2 regions of the Mumia sp. ZJ430 genome follow, and region 2 is predicted to be linked to the other one. Evidence: riboswitches for the same ligand, from Rfam matches in the RefSeq annotation. Region 2 holds a riboswitch; the other holds the start of a gene.
What was found. Region 2 has a riboswitch for thiamine pyrophosphate ahead of HCT63_RS15365 (ECF transporter S component). Riboswitches for the same ligand answer to the same signal wherever they lie in the genome.
Positions count from the first base shown of each region.

Region 1: linked by a shared signal. The riboswitch ahead of thiM (hydroxyethylthiazole kinase) and the one ahead of HCT63_RS15365 (ECF transporter S component) in region 2 are both predicted to bind thiamine pyrophosphate.

Region 1 is NZ_JAAHFK010000002.1:763,508-771,383, forward strand. Features, by position in the region: gene HCT63_RS10195 (hypothetical protein) at 1-721, shown strand, start outside; gene HCT63_RS10200 (TenA family protein) at 743-1,411, opposite strand; gene thiD (bifunctional hydroxymethylpyrimidine kinase/phosphomethylpyrimidine kinase) at 1,408-2,211, opposite strand; gene thiE (thiamine phosphate synthase) at 2,208-2,873, opposite strand; gene thiM (hydroxyethylthiazole kinase) at 2,873-3,664, opposite strand; TPP riboswitch at 3,653-3,744, opposite strand; gene ilvC (ketol-acid reductoisomerase) at 4,048-5,076, opposite strand; gene ilvN (acetolactate synthase small subunit) at 5,162-5,698, opposite strand; gene HCT63_RS10230 (acetolactate synthase large subunit) at 5,703-7,496, opposite strand; gene ilvD (dihydroxy-acid dehydratase) at 7,850-7,876, opposite strand, start outside.
Region 2 is NZ_JAAHFK010000003.1:668,109-675,984, forward strand. Features, by position in the region: gene HCT63_RS15350 (MaoC family dehydratase) at 1-331, opposite strand, end outside; gene HCT63_RS15355 (energy-coupling factor transporter transmembrane component T) at 412-1,101, opposite strand; gene HCT63_RS15360 (ABC transporter ATP-binding protein) at 1,098-2,549, opposite strand; gene HCT63_RS15365 (ECF transporter S component) at 2,546-3,181, opposite strand; TPP riboswitch at 3,172-3,291, opposite strand; gene HCT63_RS15370 (ankyrin repeat domain-containing protein) at 3,411-3,794, opposite strand; gene HCT63_RS15375 (SGNH/GDSL hydrolase family protein) at 3,805-4,518, opposite strand; gene HCT63_RS15380 (cupin domain-containing protein) at 4,568-4,918, opposite strand; gene HCT63_RS15385 (FAD-dependent oxidoreductase) at 4,915-6,330, opposite strand; gene HCT63_RS15390 (aspartate aminotransferase family protein) at 6,333-7,658, opposite strand; gene HCT63_RS15395 (CoA-acylating methylmalonate-semialdehyde dehydrogenase) at 7,714-7,876, opposite strand, start outside.

The DNA of each region.
Region 1 (7,876 bases), on a different contig from region 2:
GCCCGGCTGGAAAGCGGCCCACGTCTACGGGTTCCGCGCCGACGAGGGCACGATCGTCTTCGCGAACGGCGAGCGCGAGCTCGACATGACGTGGTACCCCGCCGACAGTTACGACGGCTACTACGAGGATCGGCTCGACGTCTCCGAGCCGACGCCGTTCTCGATCGACGGGCAGGAAGGCAGTGAGTTCCGGTACTCGTCCAAGGACATCGCCGTGATGCTCCGACCGTCCGGCGGCACGTTCTCCGAGATCCGCACGGGCATCGCCGGGTGGAAGGACCGTGCAGAGATCGCCGCGGTCCTGCGCACCATACGAGCAGTCTCGGTCGAGGAGTGGCTCGCGGCGATGCCGCCCGAGATCGTCACACCCGACAAGGCGTCAAAGGTGGTCGGCGAGCTCCTCACCGGGGTGCCCATCCCGCCGGGTCTCGACCGTGCGGCGCTCGACGACCTCGGCACGAACGACCGCTACCAGCTCAGCGCCCAGGTGCTCGAGCCGGTCGTGTGCGGCTGGGTCCGCGAGCTCCAGCGCGCCGAAGAGGCCGGAGACGCTCCTGCGAGGAAGGTCGCGGCCGACGCGCTGGCGAGCGGGCGCGACTGGCCGCTCCTCGCGCCGATGGACGCCGAGGGCGAGTACGCCGACGGGGTGCGGGCGGTGGCCGACGCCGTCGCAGAGGGCGTCCAGACGATCAAGATCCGCGAGATGTCCGGCTGTCAGTGAAGGCTCGCGGGCGCGGGGAGGTCAGGCCGTCGGCCAGGTCTCTCCGCGCCAGGAGGCGTCCCAGAACATCCACTCGAACCGCGTCGCCCGGGCGTACGCGGCAAGCATCTCCGTACGGCGCTCGGGCGTCGCCGCCTCTGCGAGGCGATCGGTCCACCCCTCTGCACGTGTGACGGCGGCGTCGAAGGCGGGGTCGGAGTAGGTGTCGATCCAAGCGCGGTACGGATGCGCCGGATCGGTCGCCTGCGCAGCGATCGCGCGCCCCACCTCCAGATAGACGCGGAAGCAGGGCAGCACTCCCGCAAGCCCGACCTCGACCGGCGCGTACGCGGCATCCGCGAGCAGCGTGCCGGCATACGCCCGACAGGTCGGCGTCGGCTCAGCGGCGTCCGGGCCGTCAGGATCGAGTCCGCGGGGCACGAGGAACTCCTCATGCATCAGCCGCTCTGCCTCGACCGCCTCGGCAGCCGCATGTGCGAGCCCCGCCGACAGCGCCGGATCGCCCGCACGCGCCGCCAGCATCGCGAGCGTGCTGCCGTATGACGTCAAGTAGTGGGCGTCGTCGAGCAGATAGCGCGCGAACACGTCCTCCGGCAGCGTGCCGTCCGCCAGTCCCGCGACGAACGGGTGCGCGAGGATCGCGTCGTACCAGCCGGCGACGTGCTTCCACGCCTCGTCGGAGAACGTCATCCGCGTGTCCTCCACAGGTGGTCGATCGGGCCGTGACCGTGCCCGACGGAGTGCGTCTCACCGCTGCGCAGCGCACCGGTGAGATAGTCCTTGGCCATCGCGACGGCGTCCCGCAACGGCATCCCGAGCGCGAGCCCGGAGGCGATCGCCGACGACAACGAGCACCCGGTGCCGTGCGTGTTCGGGGTGTCGATGCGCGGCGCCGCGTACGACCGCACACCCTCGGCGTCAGCCAGCACGTCCACGCTCTCGGCGCCGCCGAGGTGGCCGCCCTTGACCAGCACCGCCGCGGCGCCTCTCTCCCGCAGGGCGAGCGCCGCCGCCCCGAGGCCAGCGACGTCGGCCGCCTCCTCAGCTCCCACGAGCACCGCCGCCTCGGGCACGTTGGGCGTGACGACCGCGACCAGCGGCAGGAGTGTCGTCCGGATCGCGTCGATCGTGTCGACGGGGACCAGCCGGTCACCCGAAGTCGCCACCATCACCGGGTCGAGCACGACCGGCAGGTCAGCGGTACGGAGCACCTCCGCCACCGCAACGACCACGTCGGCGGTCCCGAGCATGCCGATCTTGATCGCGCCCACCTCGAGGTCGTCGAGGACCGCCCGGACCTGGTCTGCCACGAAGTCCGGCGGCACGGCGTGGATGCCGGTGACGCCACGGGTGTTCTGGACGGTCAGCGCCGTCAACGCCGCGGCCCCGTACACGCCCAGGGCGGACGCGGTCTTGAGGTCGGCCTGGATGCCCGCACCCCCCGACGGGTCGGAGCCGGCGATCGACAGCATGACGGGCACGGTGCTCACAGCTGGGCCTCCGGGCGGGCGGCGAGGGCGGTGTCGACGATGTCGCGCAGCGTACGGGCGGCTGCGCGCGGAGCGGGCGCCGCGCAGATCGCGGAGACGACGCAGATGCCGTCGGCGCCGGCGTCGATGACCGACGCGGCGTTCGACGCGGAGATGCCGCCGATCGCGACGAGCGGCAGGTCGGAGGGTACGAGGTCGCGCAGGCGGCGTACGCCGTCGAGTCCCCACGGCGCCGTCGTGTCGGTCTTCGTCGGCGTCGGCCACACCGGGCTCACCGCGAGATAGCTGCACGCGGCGAGAGCCTCCTCGTCGTCGAGCTGCTCGACGCGGTGCAGCGACCACCCGACCACGACGTCGTCGCCGAGCACCTCCCGCACTCGGGCGGGGTGGAGGTCGTCCGGGCCCACGTGGAGACCGGCACCAGGGACAGCACGCGCCGCCGAGAGGTCGTCGTTGAGGACGAACGACGCCCGGGCACCGACCCGCTCGGCGATCCGTGCCGCGAGTCGGACGCGGTCGTCGGTCGTCGCTGCCTTGTCGCGGAGCTGGACGGTCGTCACTCCTCCGTCGACCGCGTCAGCGACGACGTCGACGAGGTCAGCGCGGCCAGGCACCGCCCCGGTGACGAGATAGAGACGGACGTCTCCAGCCGGGCCGACCATCAGCGCGCGACGACCTCGGCGACCGCGTCGGACGACAGCGTGGACAGCGCGTCCAGCAGCCGCCAGCGCAGCGAGCCGGGCCCCTCGGCGAGCGGCGCGGCCTGCTCGACCGCGGCCGTCAGGATCGCCAGCGCACTCGCCGACGCCTCGAACGCGTCGTCGTGCACCGCGCACGCCGCACCAACCAGGGCGCTCGCCGAGCACCCGAGCGCCGTGATCATCGGCGCCCTCGCGTCGCCGCCGCGGATCTCGGCCGTACGGGTGCCGTCGGTGACGATGTCGACGGCGCCGGTCATCGCGACCACGGTCTCGAGCTTGGAGGCCAGCGCCTCGGCGTCCGTACGCACGTCGGCGGTGTCGGCATCAGCGTCGACCCCGCGCCCGGCGCCCGTCGATGTCGCGATCGCGAGGATCTCGCTCGCGTTGCCCCGGATCACGGTCGGCCGGTGCTCGATCAGGGCGGCGACGGACTCGCGCCGGTAGGCGGTGGCACCGACCGCGACCGGGTCGAGGATCCAGGGCTTGCCGGAGGCCGAGGCAACCTCGACCGCGGCGAGCATGCCGTCGACCCATGGCGGGGAGAGCGTGCCGATGTTGGCGACGACGGCCTGGGCGATGCCGGCGAACTCACCGGCCTCGCGGGCGTCATGGACCATCGCCGGCGACGCGCCTGCGGCGTTCAGCAGGTTCGCGGCGATGTCCATCGACACATAGTTCGTGATGACCTGCACCAGCGGGCCCTGCGCCCGGAGCTGGTCGTGGACGTGGGCAGCAGTACGTGGATCGAGCATCAGGCTCCCTCTCGCCGGTATGACCCGGATCAGGTTCGGCGGGTGTGTTCTCAGCCCTTCGGGCACCCCGGCCTTGCAACTGCTGGCGACGATAACAGAACGTGCCCGAGACCCTTCCGCGACGCCGCCTCGACCGCTAGCGTGCGGGCAACCCACCCGACTCCTTCCCCCGAGGGGTATGCATGGCTCCCGCCCGTCGCGTCCGCCGCGCGTGGCGCCGCGGAGGGGTGCGCGAGGTCTACCTCGCGTCCCGCCGTTGGCTCGCCCGCCTCATCTATCCAGGAGACATCCCTCCGCCCCGCCAACGACGACGGCGGTGAGCCAGGTCCCACGCCGGTGATGCGCGTGGGACCGGACTCACCGCCGGTCGGAACGTACGAGGGTCAGCGCGCTGCGGTGCCCTCGGTGTAGTCGTCGTCGGCGCTCTTGACCCACGACATGAGCTTGCGCAGCTCGCGGCCTGTGGCCTCGATCGGGTGCTGCTCGCCCTCGGCACGGAGCTTCTTGAACTCCGGCGCACCGGCGTCCTGGTCGGCGATGAAGCGCTCGGCGAACGCGCCGTTCTTGATGTCGTCCAGGACGGCCTTCATGTTGTCCTTGACACGCGCGTCGACGACCCGCGGGCCCGACACGTAGTCGCCGTACTCGGCGGTGTCGGAGACCGACCAACGCTGCTTGGCGATGCCGCCCTCGTACATGAGGTCGACGATCAGCTTCAGCTCGTGGAGGCACTCGAAGTAGGCGACCTCCGGCTGGTAGCCAGCCTCGGTCAGCGTCTCGAAGCCCGCCTGGACCAGCGCGGACACGCCGCCGCAGAGGACGGCCTGCTCGCCGAAGAGATCGGTCTCGGTCTCCTCGGTGAAGGTCGTCTTGATGCCGCCGGCGCGCAGGCCGCCGATCGCCTTGGCGTACGAGAGGACCAGCGGCCAGGCGTTGCCGGTCGCGTCCTGCTCGACGGCGACGAGCACGGGGACACCGCGACCCTCGACGTACTCGCGGCGGACCAGGTGACCGGGGCCCTTCGGCGCGATCATGCCGACGTCGACACCGGCCGGCGGCTTCACGTAGCCGTAGCGGATGTTGAAGCCGTGGCCGAAGATCAGCGCGTCGCCGTCGTTGAGGTTCGGCTCGATGGCCTCGGCATACAGCGAGCGCTGGGCCGGGTCTGGTGCGAGGACGACGATGACGTCGGCCTCGGCGACGGCCTCGGCGGGCGTGAGGACACGCAGGCCCTCGGCCTCGGCCTTGGCGCGGCTCTTCGATCCCTCGGGCAGGCCGACGCGGACGTCGACGCCGGAGTCGCGCAGCGACAGCGCGTGGGCGTGGCCCTGGCTGCCGTAGCCGAGGACGGCCACGCTGCGGCCTTGGATCACGCCCAGGTCGGCGTCGTCATCGTAGAACAGCTCAGGCACGGGGTAACTCCTTCTTGGTGGTGCCGAGTGACACCTGTCGGTGCCGGTGGTTGAGTCAGGTGCGGCCGTGGGTACGACCGTACGCTCAGGCGGTCTGGCTGGACCCGCCGGGGACAGCGCGCAGAGTGCGGTCGGTGATCGACCGCCCGCCGCGGCCGATCGCGACCCGCCCGGACTGGGCGATCTCGCGGATGCCGAACGGCTCGAGCACCCTCAGCATCGCTGAGAGCTTGCCCGGGTCGCCCGTCGCTTCGATGGTGACGGCGTCGACCGCCACGTCGACGACCTTCGCCCGGAACAGCTGGACGGTCTCGAGGACCTGCCCGCGGGTCTGGCCGTCGGCGCGGACCTTGATCAGCATCAGCTCGCGCTCGACCGCCACGGACGGCTCGAGCTCGACGATCTTGAGCACGTTCACGAGCTTGTTGAGCTGCTTGGTGACCTGCTCGAGCGGCAGCTCGTCGACGTTCACGACGATCGTCATGCGCGAGATCTCGGGGATCTCGGTCTGCCCGACCGCGAGCGACTCGATGTTGAAGCCGCGACGCATGAACAGGCTCGCGACGCGGGCGAGGACACCGGGGGTGTTCTCGACCAGGACTGACAGGGTGTGCTTGCTCATCAGGTCAGAGCTCCTCGTCGCCGAAGTCGGGCGCCATGTCGCGCGCGATCTGGATCAGGTCGTTGCTGACGCCGGCCGGAACCATCGGCCACACCATCGCGTCGCGGTGGACCACGAAGTCGATGACGACGGGCACGTCGGTGATCGACATCGCCTTCGCGATCACGTCGTCGAGGTCGTCGGGGCTCTCGCAGCGCAGACCCACGCACCCGTACGCGTCGGCGAGCTTGACGAAGTCGGGGATCCGGGCGGCGTCCGGGCCGGTCTGCAGGTCGGTGTTGGAGTAGCGGCCCTCATAGAAGAGGGTCTGCCACTGCCGCACCATGCCGAGCGACGAGTTGTTGATGATCGCGACCTTGATCGGGATGCCCTCGAGCGCGCAGGTGGCAAGCTCCTGGTTGGTCATCTGGAAGCACCCGTCGCCGTCGATCGCCCACACGACCTCGCCCGGTCGAGCGACCTGGGCACCCATCGCCGCGGGGACGGAGAAACCCATGGTGCCCATGCCGCCGGAGTTGATCCAGCGGGCGGGACGCTCGTGGCCGATGAAGTTGGCGGCCCACATCTGGTGCTGGCCGACGCCGGCGGTGTACGTGGCGTCCGGGCCGGCGATCTCGCCGATGCGCTGGATCACCCGCTGCGGCGACATCGAGCCGTCGGTGGGCTCGTCGTACCCCAGCGGCCAGCGCTGCGCCACGTCCTGCATGTGCGCGCTCCACGCGGAGTAGTCGGCAGGCTTCTCGGCGTACTCGGCCTGCAGCGCGACCACGAGGTCGGCAATGACCTCGCGGGCGTCGCCGACGATCGGCACGTCCGCCGTGCGGTTCTTGGAGATCTCGGCAGGGTCGATGTCGGCGTGGATGACCTTGGCGTCCGGGGCGAACGACGCGAGCTCACCGGTCACGCGGTCGTCGAAGCGCGCGCCGAGCGAGATCAGCAGGTCGCTCTTCTGGAGCGCGCCGACGGCCGCCACCGTGCCGTGCATGCCCGGCATGCCGAGGTGCAGCGGGTGGCTGTCGGGGAACACGCCGCGCGCCATCAAGGTGGTGACCACGGGGATGCCGGTCATCTCGGCGAGCACCTTGAGCTCGGTGGACGCGTTGGCCTTGACGACGCCGCCACCCACGTACAGGACGGGGCGCTGTGCCTCGGCGATCAGTCGCGCCGCCTCGCGCACCTGCTTGCCGTGCGGCTTGGTCGTCGGGCGGTAGCCCGGCAGCTGGACCTCGGTCGGCCACGTGAAGGTCGTCAGCGCCTGGAGGGCGTCCTTGGAGATGTCCACGAGGACCGGCCCGGGGCGTCCGGTCGAGGCGATGTGGAACGCCTCGGCGACCGCGCGCGGGATCTCGGCCGGGTCGGTCACGAGGAAGCTGTGCTTGGTGATCGGCATCGTGATGCCGCGGATGTCGGCCTCCTGGAAGGCGTCCGTCCCGATCGCGCGGCTCGGGACCTGACCGGTGACGGCGACGATCGGCACAGAGTCCATGTAGGCGTCGGCGATGGCGGTGACGAGGTTCGTCGCGCCCGGTCCGGAGGTCGCCATGCAGACGCCGACGCGGCCGCTGGCGACGGCATAGCCTTGGGCTGCGTGGCCCGCACCCTGCTCGTGACGTACGAGGATGTGGCGGATCTTCTCGGAGTCCATCAACGGGTCGTACGCCGGAAGGATCGCCCCTCCCGGGATACCGAAGACGACCTCGACCCCGGCGTGCTCCAACGCCCGGACGAGACTTTGAGCCCCGGTGATCTGCTCGCTCATCGCTGTCCCTTCATGCCGACCGGCTCGGCGCCGGTACATCGGGTCGGGCGGGTGCCCTCGTGCGGCTGACTGCTTGCTCGTGATGCCGTCTTCTCGACAAGGCTGCGCTTGGCAAGAAAAAACCCCTCGGCCCGCATGGGCATTCGAGGGGTGACGCGGGACCGGGAGGCCGGTCGCGCGTCAGTGACGTACGAGAAGGAGGTTGCGCACGAGTCAAGAGTGCGCGAACCGTCCGAAAGGGTCAAGCCAGGCTCCAGCCCGTCTCGCATCATGAGATCGCCGTCCCACATCGCGGCGCGTCCACGCCAGTCCCCCGGAACGACGATGCATTCCGACCACGGACAGGTCGGAACGCATCGTCGTGCAGCAGGGTCGTATGGGGGTCGTACGCGTCAGCCGAGGACGGCGCCGTCGGCCGC
Region 2 (7,876 bases):
TCGCCCGCCCTCGGACCTTGGAGCCGACTGGCAGCGGCGCCGGGAAACGGACCTTGTCAGAGCCGTAGTTGACGCCCATCTTCACGCTCTCGACCTTGTAGGTCTCGGCCGACAGCTTCGGGATCAACGACACCGTGAGGTAGCCGTGCGCGATGGTCCGACCGAATGGCCCCTGTGCGGCCTTCTCCGGGTCGACGTGGATCCACTGGTGGTCGCCGGTCGCCTCGGCGAAGAGGTTGACCTGCTCCTGAGTGACCTCGTGCCAGTCACTGACGCCGAGCTCCTCGCCCGTGCACGACGCGAGCTCGGCGAGGTTCTTGAAGGTGCGCATCCGGAATCCTCCGTACTAAGCGATCGCTTACGGCACGCCGATCCTAGAGTGCCGCCGTGATGTGCGGCACACCGGCCGTCTCACCGTACGAACCACGGGACCGCGGCGAGGAGGACACCGAGCGCGAGCAGGCCGGAGTCTGCAGGCGTCCACGGCGCAGGCTCGGCCCACGTACGGGTCTGCGCGCCGGCGAACCCGCGTGCATCCATCGCCACCGACATCCGCGCGGCGTCACGCAGCGCGCTGACCAGCAGCCCGAACGCGAGCGACACCGCGTGCCGCGCACGAGAGAGCGGGTTGCGGGTCGGCCCGTACCCACGCGCACGTCGCGTTCGGTCGAGCTGTCCCCACGTCTCGCGCAGGGCACCGAAGCGCTGCATCGCCGCGGCGAACGCAACCACCGGCCGCGCCGGCATCCTCAGCCGCTGCCCGAGCTGGTCGGCGAGCCTCGAGGGGTCGACGAAGGCGGCCAGCACCGCTCCTGGCAGAGCGAGGACGACGATCCTGAGACCGGCTGTCAGTGCGACCTCGACGTCGCGGCCGCCAAGCCACCACGTCGACCACACCAGCGAGACCGACGCCACGGCGATCGCCGTGAACCGCGCCAGCGCGAACCGCGGCGACGGCAGCAGCACCGCGCCCGCGAGCACGTAGGCACCCAGGGCCACGACGGCCGTACGAAGGTCGTGTACGGCGAACGACGCCACGATCGCGAGCATGCCCACGGCCAGCAGAACCAAGGGGTTCGCGGCGGGGACGAGGCGTCTCATCGCGCGTCCTCCGCAGTCCTGGCCGGCTCGGCGTTGCGTCCGCCCGCGAGTCGCACCAGGTGATCCGCGCGGGCCGCGAGCACGCCGTCGTGGCTCGCCGCGGCAACTGCCGCGCCTTCCCGGGCCGCCGCGAGCATCCAGCCGGCGACCGCTGCCCAGGTCCCACGGTCCTGCCCGACCGTGGGTTCGTCGAGCAGGAGGACGGGCGGTCGGTGGGCGAGCGCGGCGGCGAGGGCGAGCCGGCGCTGCTCGCCACCGGACAGCCGGTACGGGTTCACCTCGGCCAACGACTCGAGACCGAGGTGCGCGAGCACCGCGTCGACGTCGACCACTGCCCCGACCTGCCGAGACGTCGCCGCGACCTCGTCGCGGACCCGGGTCGTCAAGAATCCGTGCTCGGGATTCTGAGGGACCCACCCGACGACCGCGGCGAGCGCACGAGAGCGCATCCGGTGTGGGGGCACGCCCAGTCCTCGCACCTCCCCCGAGGTCGGGCGCTGCAGTCCGCCGAGCGTCGCGAGCAACGTCGACTTGCCGGCACCGCTCGGCCCACCGAGGACGGTGACGGCTCCCGGTACGAGCACGGCGTCGACCTCACGGAGGGCGGGTGTGCGCGTGGTCCCCCGGACGTCGCTGCGGCGAAGGTCGACGCTCAGCGCGACGGCCTCGAGGGTCGGCGCAGGATCGCGCGGCGTGACGAGGGCAGCCGGTGGCGGGGCCGCCACCGGCGCGGGCGCACCCGGCATCCACACCCCCGCCGACGCGAGGTCGTCACGCATCGTCTCCGCGAACGTCGCCGGATCGGTATCGGCGACCACCGCGCCGTCACGCCCGAGCACGACGACCCGGTCGACGTGGCCGAGCCACGCGGCGAGCCGGTGCTCGACGACGACGAGAGTCGCGCCGGTCTCGGCCACCACCTCGGCAACGCAGTGGCGTACGGCCTCGGCGTTGGCGTCATCGAGCATCGACGTCGGCTCGTCGAGGAGCAGGACGTCGGCCCGCGACGCGAGCACCCCGGCGAGCGCGGCACGTTGGAGCTCGCCGCCGGAGAGCGCCGAGGTCGGGTGCTGGATCCCGTACGGCAGCCGTACGGCCTCGAGGGCGGCGCGGACCCTCGGCCAGATCGCGTCGCGCGGCACGCGGGCGTTCTCCAGACCGAAGGCGACGTCGCGCCCGAGGCGATCGGCGACGCCAGCGTCCCCGGGGTTCTGGAGGAGCAGCCCGACGCGACCCACGGTCTCGACCTCGCCGAGCAGGTCACCGTCGGCGGCGGTCGCGAGCACCCCGGCGGCGGCGCGGAGCACCGTCGACTTGCCGGCGCCGGAGGGGCCCGCGAGAAGCACCCGCTCGCCGGGCTCGATCCGCAGGTCGAGATCGGCCACGACCGACGAACGCCGACCGAGCGGACGCCAGCCGAAGCCGCGGAGGGAGACCGAGCCGGTCACGCCTGTGCGGGGCTGGTCGCTGCCGCGCGCTCGTGGTGCTCGCGGCCCGGACCGAAGGCGTCGAGGGACCCGGTCGAGGCGAGCGCACGCACCAGCGCCCACCCACCGACGCCGGCGACGAGCGCACCCGAGACCACGAGGAACGCGAGGTAGGTGAGCTGGTAGCCGAACGACCAGTCCGCGTAGTACGCGAACCACTCGTACACGGCCTCACCCGCACCGGCCAACGCGCCTGCGAGCGCGGCCGCGACGACACCCCAGCGCCGATAGAGCAGGACCGCGAAGACGAGCTCGGCGCCGAACCCTTGGATCAGCCCCGAGACGACGACGGACATGCCCCACTGGTTGCCGAGCAGCGCCGACATCGTTGCCGCGACGAGCTCGGTGCCGACGGCGGCGCCGGGCTTGCGGACGACGAGACCGCCGACGACGCCGCCGAGCAGCCAGACGCCGCAGATGAGCCCCGAGCTCGGCGGAAACGCGAACAGCGCGGTGCCGCTGACCACGGCGAACAGCTGGTTCCAGCCCCAGAAGACCACGCCGAGCGCGACGCCGAGCATCGCCACGGTGACGAGGTCGACCGTGCGGTAGCGGGTGGTCGCGGACGCGCGAGAACGAATGGCCTCAGCCATGGATGACTCCCTTCGCCGGTGCTAACCGGTGCAGGTTCGGAGGGTCTGCGGCCTTTCCGCACTCTCAGCGCGCCGTGCCCGTAGGCACCCGCGCTCCCCTGTCGTGGGGTCGACTCTAGCCCCCCGCCTGCTCCGCGTACACCGCGTCTCGCGCACACTGCGTCAGCGGGCCGGCAGGACGAACGGCACCTCCTCGCCCCGCGCGAGGGTCACGAGGGGGTCGGAGAGGTCAGGTCAGCAGGCTGTCGCGGCCGAACATCGCAGCCGTCGCACGCGCGGACGGCGTCCCCAGATCCGGGTCTGCACCCGCGCCGATGAGGACCGACACCACCAGGTCCTCGCCCTTGAAGATGGCGCCGGCGAGCGGGCTCTGACCCCGGTCGTTGAGCCGGTTGACGTCCGCGCCGGCGTCGAGCAGCCGCTGCACGATGTCGGCGTGGCCGTGATAGGCCGCGAGCATCAGCAGCGTGTTGCCGCTGGAGTCGGTCAGCTCCACGGGGACTCCGGCGTCGACGTACGCCAGCAGCGTGTCGGCGTCGCCGTCGCGCGCCAGGTCGAACATCCGGTGCGCGAGCTCGACCACCGCCGGATCAGGGCGCGCGCTCTCGCTCATAACGGGGACCTTACCGGGCGATCCCTTCGATGCTCCCTCTCACGAAGTCGCCGAACTCCCGGTGCCCGTCGCGCGTGAGGTGCAGCCCGTCCTCGAGGTAGGCCAGGTCGAGCCCGACCGCCGAGACGTACGAGGCGCCGTGGGCCTCGGCCAGTCTGGCGAGGTCGGCGTCGACGTGATGCACACCCGCCTCACGGGCAGGGGCGACTGCCGGACCGACCACGACGACGGGCAGCCCCTCGACCGCACGCATCACCCGCGCGAAGCCTGCTCGTACGGCCTCCAGCGGCTGGTCGACGTCGTTGAGCCCACCTTGGACGAGCACGAGGTCGGCACCGCCGGCCACGGCGCGCGCGGCCCGCTCGGCGAACCACGAGCCCTCGCACGGGCTCGCGTACCGGCTGAAGCCCGACCCGGAGAACGCGTCGACGTGGACCTGGCCGGACAGCCGGGCGGTCCATGCGTCACCGGCATCGTCGAGCCCTCGGCCCGCCGACCACGAGTCACCGATCACGACGACCCGCTGGCCGACCGCGGACGGCACCGCCGCGCGGCGCGCCTCCGACTCCGCGGTGAACCGCTCGCACCGCGCGGCGTCGGCACGGCCCCCGCCGAGCTCCAGGAGCAGCACACCGCTCAGCAGCGTGAGCACGAGCACTGCCGCGACCCGCATCCGCCACGACGCGTCGAGCAGGCGCGGTCGGGCAGCACGGAGAACTCTCACGACTCCATGATCCCTCGCGCGCGGCCCTGAGGGGCCAGAACCGCGACGGTCAGGCCACGTAGACCTTGCGCAGCGTCTCGCGGACCTCCCACACCGTACGGTCGCCGGCGTACAGACGTGCGGCGACGCCGGGACGCAGCTCGAGAGCGCTGCCGTCCTCAAAGCGCACGGTTGCGTCTCCGGACAGCACGACGAACACCTCGTCGATCTCGGTGTCGCGCACGGCGCCCGCGGTGATCTCCCAGAGGCCGACCGAGAGGTCACCGAACGTCGCGAGTGCCGTCGACGCGACGGCCGGGGTCCCGTGCACGACGTCGGCCGGGTCGAGGGCGCCGGGCTGCAGGGGGTGCGCCTCGACGTCCCCAGACAGAAGCCGCGCGGCCGCCCATTCGCCCGTCACGAGTCGAACCCCAGGCCGACGGCGTCCATCGCCCGCAGCCACGCGTTGCGTACGCCCTCGTGGTGGTCGGCGCGATCGAGCGACCACCGCGTCAGGTTGATGCCGACCGCGGCGGCAGGCTCCGGCGGGAACGGCAGAGGCTTCTTGCGGACCATCTCGACCTCGGTCCGCGGCGTCCGCTCGCCGGCCAGCCGGTCGAGCATCACGTCGGCCGCGAAGTGGGTCGCGGCGACACCGAGTCCGGTGAAGCCGGCCGCGTACGCGACCCGCCCCTGCTTCGCGAGTCCGAAGAACGCGCAGAACCGCGTCGACGTGTCGATGGCGCCTGCCCACCGGTGGGTGAAGCCGATGCCCTCGAGCTGCGGGAACGTCGTGAGGAAGTGCGACGCGAGCGTCCGATAGGTCTCAGGCCGGTGCTCGTACGCCGATCGGACCTTGCCGCCGTAGTGGTAGACCGCGTCGTAGCCGCCGAACAGGATCCGGCCGTCCGCAGACTGCCGGTAGTAGTGGAACTGGTTCGCCATGTCGCTGACGCCCTGCCGGTTGTCCCAGCCGATCGCGTCGCGCTGGGCGGCGGTCAGCGGCTCGGTCATCAGCGCGTAGTCGTAGACCGGCACGGTGAACAGGTCGTACCGCGGGAGCAACGACGGGAACACGTTCGTCGCGAGCGCCACCCGGTCCGCCCGCACCGAACCGCGCGGCGTCCGTACGAGCACCGGCCCGCGGCGCCCGGACGTCTCCAGCGACTCGGCAGCGCTGTACTCGAAGATCTCGACGCCGAGACCCGCCGCGACGCGAGCGAGCTCCTTGGCGAGCTTCGCCGGGTGCAGCATCGCCGTCGAGTCGCGGTGCCAGACGCCGGCGAGGTACGTCGGGCTGTCGACCTGCGCCCGTACGGCGTCGGTGTCCAGGAATTCGCCGGACCCCTCCTCGAGCCACGCCACCTGGTGCGGTTCCACGGCGACGTCGAGCGACCCCGTGCGCTCCAGCTCGCAGTCGATGCCGAGCGCGTCGACCGCCTTGCACAGCGACTCGAGGTTGTCCTGCCCCAGCCGCTCGAGCGTGTCGTACTCGTCGGGCCAGCGTGACCGGCCGTTCTCCTCGCCGTGCGTGAGGCTCGCGTCGCAGAAGCCGCCGTTGCGCCCGGACGCGGCCCAGCCGACCGTCTGCGCCTCCAGGACGGCGACGCGCGTGCCAGGGTTGCGCAGCTTGGCCTTCACCGCCGTCCACAGGCCCGTGTAGCCGCCCCCGACGACGAGCAGGTCGGTCGTGTGCGCACCGGCCAGCGGCGGGTACGCGACGGTGTCACCGACGTCGTCGAGCCAGAAGCAGCCGTCGCGCGTCGCCTCGAGCGACGCGTCGACGATTGCTGCGGGCGGTGCGAGTCGCTCGAAGACGGTCGACCGCACCATGGCTAACGCGCCACGTGGGCGTCGCCGACGGACAGGGCCTCGTCGAGGATCCGCAGGCCGTCGCGCGCGTCGTCGTGGCCGATGTTGAGCGCGGGGACCACGTGGATGCGGTTGTAGTTGACGAACGGGAGCAGCCCGTTCTTCTTGCACGCGGCCACGATCTCGTTCATCGCCGGGCTCGAGCCGCCGTACGGAGCCAGCGGCTCGCGCGTCTGCGGGTCGGCGACCAGCTCCAGCGCCCAGAAGGCCCCGATGCCGCGGACCTCGCCGACACACGCGTGCTTCGCGGCGATCTCGGCGAGACCGGGTCCGAGGACGTCGGTCCCGAGCGTCGCCGCCGCCTCGACGATGCGCTCGTCCTTCATCGTCTCGAGCGTCGCGACGGCGGCCGCGCACGCGAGCGGGTGGCCCGAGTACGTCAGGCCGCCGGGGTAGACGCGCTCGGCGAACGTGTCGTAGATCGGCTCGGAGATGATGACGCCACCGAGCGGGACATAACCCGAGGTGATGCCCTTGGCGAAGGTGATCAGGTCGGGCTTCGCGTCGTACAGGTCGAGCGCGAACCACGTGCCCGTACGCCCGAAGCCGGCCATGACCTCGTCGGCGATCCAGACGATCCCATAGCGGTCGCAGATCTCGCGCACACCCTCGAGGTAGCCCGGCGGCGGCGGCATGATGCCGGCGGTCCCGGGGATGGTCTCGAGGATGATCGCGGCGATCGTGGCCGGACCCTCCATCTGGATCGTGTGCTCGAGGTGGGCGAGGGCGCGCTCGCACTCCAGGGCCTCAGTCGTCGCGTGGAACTCCGAGCGGTAGAGGAACGGCCCGAAGAAGTGGACCACTCCGTCGGCGGCGTAGTCGTTCGGCCAGCGCCGCGGGTCACCGGTGAGGTTGACCGCCGTCTGTGTCCCGCCGTGGTACGACCGGTAGCGGCTCAGCACCTTGCGGCGGCCGGTGTGCAGCCGCGCCATGCGGACCGCGTGCTCGACGGCGTCGGCGCCGCCGTTGGTGAAGAAGACGCGGTCCATCCCCTCGGGAGCGAGCTCGGCGATGAGGTGCGCGGCCTGCGAGCGGGCCGCGTTGGCGTGCTGCGGCGCGATCGTGCACAGCGTCGCCGCCTGGTCCTGGATCGCCTTCACGACGCGCGGGTGCTGGTGGCCGATGTTGGTGTAGACCAGCTGCGACGAGAAGTCGAGGTAGCGCTGGCCCTGGTCGTCGACGAGGTAGCTCCCCTCGGCGCTCTCGACAACCATCGGCGTCAGCGCCGCCTGCGCCGACCACGAGTGGAAGACGTGCGCGCGGTCGAGCTCGTACGTGCGGTTGCTCATCGAGATCCTTTCGCTGGTTGAGCTCTGTCGCTGGTTGAGCTCTGTCGAAACCCGCTCAGCTGTTCTTCGGGAAGGCGAGCTCGAGGCCGCCGACGGGCTTGACCGCGGGGTCGCCCCAACGGGAGGTGACCACCTTGCCACGGGTGAAGAAGTGCACGCCTTCGGTGCCGTGGGCGTGGCTGTCGCCGAACAGCGAGCTCTTCCAGCCGCCGAAGGAG